DNA from 2 places in the Pseudomonas sp. CAU 1711 genome. Region 2 is predicted to be linked to the other one. Evidence: riboswitches for the same ligand, from Rfam matches in the RefSeq annotation. Region 2 holds a riboswitch; the other holds the start of a gene.

Region 1 (4,628 bases), on a different contig from region 2:
AGCTCAGGCACAAGGCCGGCCTGGCGGCCGACTTCTGGCACCCCGAGCTGCGCCTGTCGCGCTACGCCGTGCGCAAGTGGCGGGAGGCCTACCATGACTGACTATCCCGGCCGCTGGTGGCACCGCCTGGAAGACGGCCGCATCCAGTGCGACCTGTGTCCGCGCGACTGCAAGCTGCGCGCCGGCCAGCGCGGCGCCTGTTTCGTGCGCCAGTGCGACGGCGAGCAGATGGTGCTGACCACCTACGGCCGTTCCTCCGGCTTCTGCATCGACCCGATCGAGAAGAAGCCGCTCAACCACTACCTGCCCGGCAGCTCGGTACTGTCCTTCGGCACCGCCGGCTGCAACCTGGCCTGCAAGTTCTGCCAGAACTGGGACATCAGCAAGTCGCGCGAGATGGACAGCCTGCTGGACCAGGCCAGCCCCGAGCGCATCGCCCGCGCCGCCGTCGAGGCCGGCTGCGCCAGCGTGGCCTTCACCTACAACGACCCGGTGATCTTCGCCGAGTACGCCATCGACACCGCCCGGGCCTGCCGCGCGCTGGGCCTGCACCCGGTGGCGGTGACCGCCGGCTATATCCATGCCGAGCCCAGGCGCGAGTTCTACGCGGCGATGGACGCGGCCAACGTCGACCTCAAGGCCTTCACCGAGGAGTTCTACTTCCGCTTAAGCGGCGCCCACCTGCAGCCGGTGCTGGATACCCTGGTCTACCTGTGCCACGAGACGCAGGTGTGGACCGAGATCACCACCCTGCTGATCCCCGGTTACAACGACGGCAATGCCGAGATCGAGGCGCTGTGCCGCTGGGTGCGCGACGAACTGGGCGAGGAGGTGCCGCTGCACTTCACCGCCTTCCATCCCGACTTCAAGATGCTCGACGTGCCGCCGACGCCGCCCGAGACCCTCAGCCGCGCCCGTGCCATCGGCCTGGCCCAGGGCCTGCGCCACGTCTACACCGGCAACGTGCACGACACCGAGGGCGGCACCACCTTCTGCCCCGGCTGCGGCGCCGCGCTGATCGTGCGCGACTGGCACCGCATCCTGCACTACCGGCTCGACGACGACGGCCACTGCTTGGCCTGCGGCCGGCGCCTGGTCGGGCGCTTCCGCCCCTTCGCCGGCGCCTTCGGCCAGCGCCGCATCCCGGTGCGCCTGAGCGCCTAGGCAGGGGCGCCATGTGGCGAACCCCCGATGCGACGGCGATGGGAATCGCTGCGCGGCTCGACCCATCCTAGGTGCTAGCCCCTCTCCCTCCGGGAGAGGGTTGGGGTGAGGGAGCGTCTCCGAGCCGTCTGACGTGGCCCTCACCTCCGGCCCCTCTCCCATGGGGAGAGGGGAGCCACACTCCACCTAGGCCGTGCGCGCGGCCCTGCGCCGCAGGGCGCCGGCGGCGCTCACCACGAACAGGCTGGCGGCCAGGCACAGCGCCAGCGGCAGGCCCTGCGGGCCGCTGGCCATCAGCGCGCCGCTGAGCAGCGGGCCGAGCAGGCTGCCGACGCCCCACAGCAGGCCGACGCAGGCGTTGGCGGTGATCAGGTCGGGGCCGCGGAAGTGCTGGCCGATCAGCACCAGGGCCAGGGTATAGATGCCGCCGGCGGCCGCGCCGAGCAGCACCAGCGCCGGCCACAGCAGCGTGCGCTGTTCGATCAGCCAGGGCAGGGCCAGGCCCAGCGCCAGGGTCAGCACCCCGCAGGCCAGGTGCAGGGCGCGCCGGTCGAGGCGGTCGGACAGCCAGCCCAGCGGCACCTGAAACAGCATGTCGCCGGCCAGGATCACGCTGGCCATCAGCGCCGCCACGCCCAGCGCCCAGCCGTGGGCGCCGGCGTACAGCGGAAACAGCGACAGCACCACGGCATCGAAGAAGGCGAAGAACAGCACGCCCAGGCACAGGGCCGGCGCCACGCGGACGAAGCCGAGCAGGGAGAAGCGCCGTGGCGCCTGCTCGGCCGGCTCCGACCCGTGCGCCGGCAGGCTGTGCCAGACCAGCGCCAGGGCCAGCAGGTTGGCCAGCAGCACCAGCAGCACCGGCCAGGCGCTGGCGGCGCCGAACAGGCTGATCAGCAGCGGGCCGCCCAGCTGGCAGCCGGTGAAGCAGGCCGCGTACAGCGCCACCACCTGACCGCGCCTGCTTTCGTTGCACAGCTCGTTGACCCAGCTCTCGCCCAGTATCACCAGCACGCCCATGCCCAGGCCCAGCAGCAGGCGCGCGGCGACCAGCAGCACCAGCGACGGCGCCTCCGCCAGCAGGGCGAGCAGGCCGAGCAGGCACAGGACGAAACAGCCCAGGTACAGCGAGCGGCCGCTGAACTGACGGCACAGGCGGTTCACCAGCAGGGCGGCGAGCATCATGCCGGCCGCCGGCAGGGCGGACATCAGGCCGATGACCAGGCTGCCGAAGCCGGTCTGGTGCAGGCGCAGCGCCACCAGCGGCAGGGTGGCGCCCATGCTCAGGCCGACCACGGACACGGCGAAGATCAGGACGAACAATGACCAGCGATGCATATCTCTCTCCCGCCCGTTTGCGGCCCGGGCGCGGCCAATAGCGATGAGCCCCCGCGCGGCGGGCGCGCGAGGCGATGGAGCGGCGCCGAGGCGGCCGCGGAAGGCTCAGCGGCAGCGGGGAGGAGAGAAGGTGAAGGCGAACAGCACGCTGCGCCGGCGCTTGAGCTTGGCGTCGCCCGGCCGGGTGCGCGCCAGCAGCTCGGGATCGGGCTGGGCGGAGCAGGGCAGGTGGGCGAGCGACAGCATGGCGGTAGAGCGTGTGGTCGGGAATGGGGCCGCGCAGTCTAGGCCCGGGGCTGGTCGGGGTCAACGCGCGGCGGACGGGCTGTCTTTTGTCGGGCCGGAGCGCTAAGGTGGCCGCCGATGGTTCCGCCTGCGGGCGGATGAAAAGGGAACAGGGTGCGGCGCATGTCGCCAACGCCCTGGCTGCCCCCGCAACTGTAAGCGGCGAGCGAAGCCCACACGCCACTGGCCCCAGGCCGGGAAGGCGGGCGGAGCGCCGAGCCGCGAGCCAGGAGACCTGCCATCGCCCAGGGGCCCCGCGCCCGACCCTCTCATCCAGATCGCCGCGCGGTGGGCGCGGCAAAGGAACCCATATGCACATCGAACCCGGCGTCGTCGAAGGCGCCAAGCTCTTGCTCAGTTATGCCACCGCCAGCGCCGCCTTTGGCCTGAGCCTCAAGCTGGCCCGTGACAGCCTGCGCGACAACGGCGGCGCGCTGGCCCTGGCCCTGCGCAGCCTGATCGCCACGGCCCTGGTGTTCTGCTTCTTCGAGGTCCTGCCGCACCATCCGGTGGGCGTCTCCGAGGTGCACCTGATCCTCGGCTCGACCCTGCTGCTGCTGTTCGGTGCCGGCGCCGCGGCCGTCGGTCTGGCCACCGGCCTGCTGCTCCAGGGCCTGCTCTTCGCCCAGTTCGACCTGCCGCAGTACGGCATGAACGTCACCACCCTGCTGCTGCCGCTGTGGGGCATCCAGCTGCTGGCCAGGCGCATCATCCCGGCGCGCACCGCTTATGTGGACACCTCCTACAAGCAGGCGCTGGCCCTGTCCACCGCCTACCAGGGCGGCATCGTCGCCTGGGTGGCCTTCTGGGCCTTCTACGGCAACGGTTTCGGCGCCGACAACCTGGCCTCGGTGGGCAGCTTCGGCCTGGCCTACATGAGCGTGATCCTGCTCGAGCCGCTGGTCGACCTCGGCGTGCTGGCGCTCGCCAAGTCCCTGTCCCGCTACAGCCAGGGCCCGCTGTTCAACGTGCGCCTGCACCAGCCGGCCTGATCCCGCCGCCCGGCCGGAGTTCCGCTCCGGCTGTCTCGGCGTCGCGCCAACGCGGCCCGTGAGGCGGGTTGGCGCGACGGCCTCTTACTCGAACAGCGCGGCGTTTGCCGCCAGGACCTCATCGGCACACTGGGCGTCCAGATGGCCACCCGGGGCGCCGGCCACGCCTATGGCGCCGATGAGGCTGTCGCCGGCCTTGAGCGGAACGCCACCGCCGAGCAGGAGGAAGCCGGGGATATCGGTCAGGTTGCTGGCGCCCGGGTTCTTCTGCGCGTTTTCCATCATGGTCAGGGTCGCCACCTTGGTGGACGCGGCGGTGAAGGCCTTGGCGCGGCTGGACTCGATGGTGTGGGGGCCGGCATTGTCGGCGCGCGCGAATGCCTTCAGCAGGCCGGCGCGGTCCACCACCGCGGCGCTCACGTTGTAGCCCTTGGCCTGGCAGGCGCTGACGGTGGCAGTCACCAGTCGCTGGGCGTCGGCAGTCGAGATGTTGCTTTCCTGCAGCACGGCGGCCTGGGCGGCGCCGGTGAAAGTCAGGGCGCAGAACAGTGCGGCGAGAGGGTAACGAGGCATGGCTATGTCCTTCTGTGCGGCGAGTTGAGGAGCGGCCAGTGTGCTCGGCGCCGGGCGACGGCGGTATGCGGTCGGCTACGCCCTGGCCTCCGTAGCGCTACGGAGAGGACGGGTCCAGCAGGCTGGCGTACTGGCGGATGAGCTGGGCCAGCGAGTCGGCCTCGAGCTTGTCGAAGACATGGGCCCGATAGGTTTCCACGGTGCGCGGCGACAGGTCGAATTCGCGCGCGATCTCCTTGTTGCTCATGCCCTGGACTATGCGCACCAGCACTTCGC
Region 2 (4,628 bases):
AGACTCCGGATTGGACTGGGCGAAGCCGGTGGTGTTGAGGATCACCGCCGCCTCGGTCTCGTCCAGCCAGGCCTCGACCCGGGTCAGGCACTCGGCTTCCTTGAGGCTGGCCACGGCGATGGGCAGCGGGTTGAGGCCCCGGGCCTGCAGGCGCTGGCAGAAGGTGTCGACGAAGGCGGTGTTACCGGCCTGCACCTGGGCGCGGTAGAACAAGAGCGCCGCTACCGGTTGGCCCGGCTGCCAGTCGGCGCGCCAGTGCTCGAGGCTTGCCTCGCTGTGGTGTGGATGATGGATCAGCGTGCGCGGCAGGGCGCGCGGCTCGCTCCAGGGGTAGTCGCCGCCCAGCCAGCGACTGGCGATGTAGTGCAGCAGGTGGCGGGCGTTGTCCGCGCCGCCCTGGCGCAGGTACTGCCACAGGCGCTGGCTGTCCTCGGCCGGCACGTTGCTCAGGCTGGTCAGCTCGGGGTCGGGGCTGTCGTCGCCGGGCACCAGGATGATCCTGGTGCCCTGGCGGCCCAGCTCGACCAGACGCTCGATGCCGTAGCGCCAGTAGCTGACGCCGCCGTGCACCGAGATCAGGATGACCCGGGCGTGGCGTAGCACTTGCTCGACATGGAAGTCCACCGAGGCGTGGTTGGGCAGCTGCGCCGGGCTGGCCAGGCGCAGGCTGGGAAAGTCCTCGGGCAGCTCGCGCGCCACCTCGGCCAGCAGCGACAGGTGCGAGTCGCCGGTGCAGAGGATCACCAGCTCTGCCGGGCTCTGGCCGAGGTCGGCGATGCTGTCGGCCGGCAGGGTGACGCCGGCCTGGGCGCGCAGCAGGTGCATGGGTCAGGGCTCCGTGTGGCTTGAGAGACCCTCACCCCGGCCCTCTCCCGGAGGGAGAGGGGGTTGGCCCGGCGCAAGGGTTTCAGCCAGGTGCAGCTTCTCCCCCCTCTCCCCTCGGGAGAGGGGCTGGGGGTGAGGGAGCCTCAGACGGCTTGACCCCATCACGCCAGCGCCGCCACGAGCTCCGCCTCGATGGCGGCGCGGTCGAGGCCTTGGCCGATCAGCACCAGGCGGCTCTGCCGCGCTTCGCCTTCACCCCAGGCGCGGTCGAAGTGGCGGTCGAAGCGCTGGCCGACGCCCTGCACCAGCAGGCGCATGGCCTTGCCGGGGATGGCGGCGAAGCCCTTGACGCGGAGGATGCCGTGTCTGGCCACGGCGTCCTTCAGGGCGCTGAGCAGACGTGCTTCCTCGGCCTCCGGCAGGACCAGGTCGAAGGAGTCGAATTCGTCGTGGTCGTGGTCTTCGTGTTCCTCGTCGTGGTGGGTGCGGCGGCCGTCGATATGCAGTTCGGTCGCGCAGTTCAGGCCGATCAGCACGCTGAGCGGCAGGTCGCCGCCCTGGGCCTCGATCAGCTTGACCGCAGGCGGCAGCTCCTCGGTCACTTCGGCGCGCACGGCGGCCAGGGCGTCGGCATCGAGCAGGTCGGTCTTGTTCAGCAGCACCAGGTCGGCGCTGGCCAACTGGTCGGCGAACAGCTCGTGCAGCGGCGATTCGTGATCCAGGTTCGGGTCCTGTTTGCGCTGGGCGTCCACCTGCTCGGGGAAGGCGGCGAAAGTGCCGGCGGCCACGGCCGGGCTGTCGACCACGGTGATCACCGCATCCACGGTGCAGGCGGTGCGGATTTCCGGCCAGTTGAAGGCCTGCACCAGCGGCTTGGGCAGCGCCAGGCCGGAGGTCTCGATGAGGATATGGTCGAGCTCGCCGCGACGCGCCACCAGCTCGCGCATCACCGGGAAGAACTCCTCCTGCACGGTGCAGCACAGGCAGCCGTTGGCCAGCTCGAAGATGCGGCCCTCGGCCTCTTCCTCAGTGCAGCCGATGGCGCACTGCTTGAGGATGGCGCCGTCGATGCCCAGCTCGCCGAACTCGTTGACGATCACCGCGATGCGGCGGCCGCCGGCATTGGCCAGCAGGTGGCGGAGCAAGGTGGTTTTACCGGCACCGAGAAAGCCGGTGACTATGGTGACGGGAAGTTTGGCGAGCGATTGCATGGCGGCCCCGGGAGCGTCGTGAAAAGGACGGACGGGCAGGGCGGGGCACACGCGCAGGAGCGAGGGCCGAACACCACCGGATCACCCCGCCCGGTTGTCGAAAGGTTTGCGAGGCAGGTCTCCTGGCTTACGGCGTGGAACCACAATGAACCTTTTACGATTTCGCCGCACAGGCTGGCGAAATCGTAAGAGGCTCGGGTTCCGATCCTTCGCCTTCCCGCCCATCGGGGCAGTGGCATTTCGAAGGATTTCATCCGTTCACAGTTGCGGGGGCAGCCAGGGCTTGCAGGACCCTGTTCCCTCTTAGCTCCGCCCACGCGGGACGGAGAACCTCGGAAAGGCTGCAAGGCTACGCAGTGCCCGGAGCATGGTCAACCGCCGCGGTTGACGCTGAACGCGGCTTCATGATGTTCTAGAAAGGCTGTTTCAGGTGCCCCGCGCCGCCGTGCGCGAGGTGAAACGGGAAGCCGGTGGGCCCTTTCTCCGCGAGTGGGGGCGAGTCCGGCGCTGCCCCCGCAACGGTAAGCGATCGAAGGGTCCACCCCGCCACTGTGCCGCGCGCATGGGAAGGCCGACCCGGTTCCTGCAAAGGCATCGCAAGCCCGGAGACCGGCCTGAATCCCCTGTTTGGCAACCCGCGGTGGGCGGGCGTACGCCGGCCCGTGGCCTCCGTGGCCGTTCTCGTGCTGCGTTCCTTCTACCGGTCCGACAACCCTTGGAAGGTGCTTCTCATGTCCAGCCGCACGCTGTCGTCCTCCGTCGCCGTCTCGCTCCCCCTGTCCAGGCGTCTGATCATCGCCGCCGGCAGCTGCCTGCTCGGCGCGCTGTTGATCTTCTTCGCCGGCTTCTCGCCCATCGAGGCGATGCACAACGCCGCCCACGACACCCGGCACAGCGCCGCCTTCCCCTGCCACTGAGAGCCCCCGTCGTGATCAAGCGCATCGCCCAGACCGCGGGCTTCGCCGGCCTGCTGGCCGCCATCCTCCTGACCCTGCTGCAGAGCCTGTGGGTTACCCCGTTGATCCTCGAGGCGGAGACCTACGAGAGCGCCGAGCCGGTGGCCGAGCATGGCCATGTGGCGTCCGTCACCGCCCATGCACATGAGCATGAGGAGGCCGCCGGCCATAGCCACGACGGCGAGGCCTGGGCACCGGAGGACGGCTGGCAGCGCAGCCTGGCCACCGGCCTGAGCAACCTGGTGGTGGCCGTCGGCTTCGCCCTGGTGCTGGCCGGCCTGTTCAGCCTGCGCGCGCCGCGCCGCATCTGGCAGGGCCTGCTCTGGGGCCTGGGCGGCTTCGTCGTGTTCAGCCTGGCGCCGTCCGCCGGCCTGCCGCCGGAGCTGCCGGGCACGGCCGCCGCCGACCTGCAGCTGCGCCAGTACTGGTGGCTCGGCACCGTCGTCGCCAGCGCCGCCGGCCTGGGACTGATCGCCTTCGGTCGTGGCTGGACGGTGCGTGGCGTCGGCCTGGCGTTGCTGGCCGTGCCGCATCTGATCGGCGCGCCGCAGCCGCAGGTGCACCAGAGCCTGGCCCCCGAAGCGCTGGGGCGCGAGTTTATCCTCGCCTCGCTGCTGACCAACGCGCTGTTCTGGTCCGCCCTCGGTCTGGCCGCCGCCTGGTTCTTCGCCCGTGGCGAACGGCCGGGCGCCTGAGCCGGTGCTGATCGCCGGTCTCGGCTGCCGGCGTGGCTGCACGGCGAGCGAGCTGCGCGAACTGCTGGAACAGACCCTGGAACGGCTCGCGCTGCCGCTGAGCGCGCTGCATGGCCTGGCCAGCAGTGCGCACAAGCACGAGGAGCCCGGATTGTTGCAACTGGCCGCCGAGCTGAATCTATCCCTGGAGTTCTACGCCGCCGAGCGACTGGCACTCTACGAATCGCGGCTGAGTGAAGGCTCGGAGTCGGTGCGCCAGCTAACCGGCGCCGCCAGTGTGGCCGAGGCCAGCGCCCTGGCCTGCGCCAGCGAGCGCGCCGGGCGTCCCGCCATTCTCGTCTGTGCGAAGCGGCGCAGCGCCGTTGCCACCCTGGCCATCGCCCGCGCCTGAAGAGGAAACTGCCATGACCGTCTATTTCATCGGCGCCGGCCCCGGCGACCCCGAGCTGATCACCGTCAAGGGCCAACGGCTGATCCGCAGCTGCCCACTGATCCTCTACGCCGGCTCGCTGGTGCCCGCGGCCGTGCTGCAGGGCCACAGCGCCGAGCGGGTGGTGAATACTGCCGAACTGCATCTGGGTGAGATCATCGCGCTGCTGGCCGAGGCCCATGCCAGGGGGCAGGACGTGGCTCGCGTGCATTCCGGCGACCCCTCGCTGTACGGCGCCATCGGCGAGCAGCTCCGCGAGCTGCGCGCGCTGGGCATTCCCTTCGAGATAGTTCCCGGGGTGACCGCCACGGCCGCCTGCGCGGCGCTGCTGGAGGCCGAGCTGACCCTGCCGGGCGTGGCGCAGACGCTGATCCTCACCCGCTACGGGCACAACTCGCCGATGCCGGCAGGGGAGGAACTGGGCGCCCTGGCCAGCCACCGCGCGACCCTGGCCATCCACCTCGGCGTGCAGCATTTGTCGCGCATCGTCGCCGAGCTGCTGCCGCACTAT

The links. A riboswitch is a leader RNA that binds a small molecule or an ion and turns the genes downstream of it on or off. The one in region 2 is predicted to bind cobalamin.
Region 1: linked by a shared signal. The riboswitch ahead of AAFN46_RS01085 (energy-coupling factor ABC transporter permease) and the one ahead of cobW (cobalamin biosynthesis protein CobW) in region 2 are both predicted to bind cobalamin.

The regions. Positions count from the first base shown of each region.
Region 1 covers NZ_JBDQQT010000001.1:246,563-251,190, forward strand. Annotated here, with positions in the region: gene amrB (AmmeMemoRadiSam system protein B) at 1-101, shown strand, start outside; gene amrS (AmmeMemoRadiSam system radical SAM enzyme) at 94-1,164, shown strand; gene AAFN46_RS01075 (MFS transporter) at 1,351-2,502, opposite strand; gene AAFN46_RS01080 (hypothetical protein) at 2,608-2,748, opposite strand; cobalamin riboswitch at 2,850-3,045, shown strand; gene AAFN46_RS01085 (energy-coupling factor ABC transporter permease) at 3,099-3,779, shown strand; gene AAFN46_RS01090 (heme-binding protein) at 3,864-4,352, opposite strand; gene AAFN46_RS01095 (response regulator) at 4,450-4,628, opposite strand, start outside.
Region 2 covers NZ_JBDQQT010000007.1:41,140-45,767, reverse strand. Annotated here, with positions in the region: gene cobN (cobaltochelatase subunit CobN) at 1-825, opposite strand, end outside; gene cobW (cobalamin biosynthesis protein CobW) at 987-2,036, opposite strand; cobalamin riboswitch at 2,131-2,386, opposite strand; cobalamin riboswitch at 2,448-2,669, shown strand; gene AAFN46_RS09450 (CbtB domain-containing protein) at 2,768-2,953, shown strand; gene AAFN46_RS09445 (CbtA family protein) at 2,965-3,687, shown strand; gene AAFN46_RS09440 (cobalamin biosynthesis protein) at 3,692-4,078, shown strand; gene cobM (precorrin-4 C(11)-methyltransferase) at 4,092-4,628, shown strand, end outside.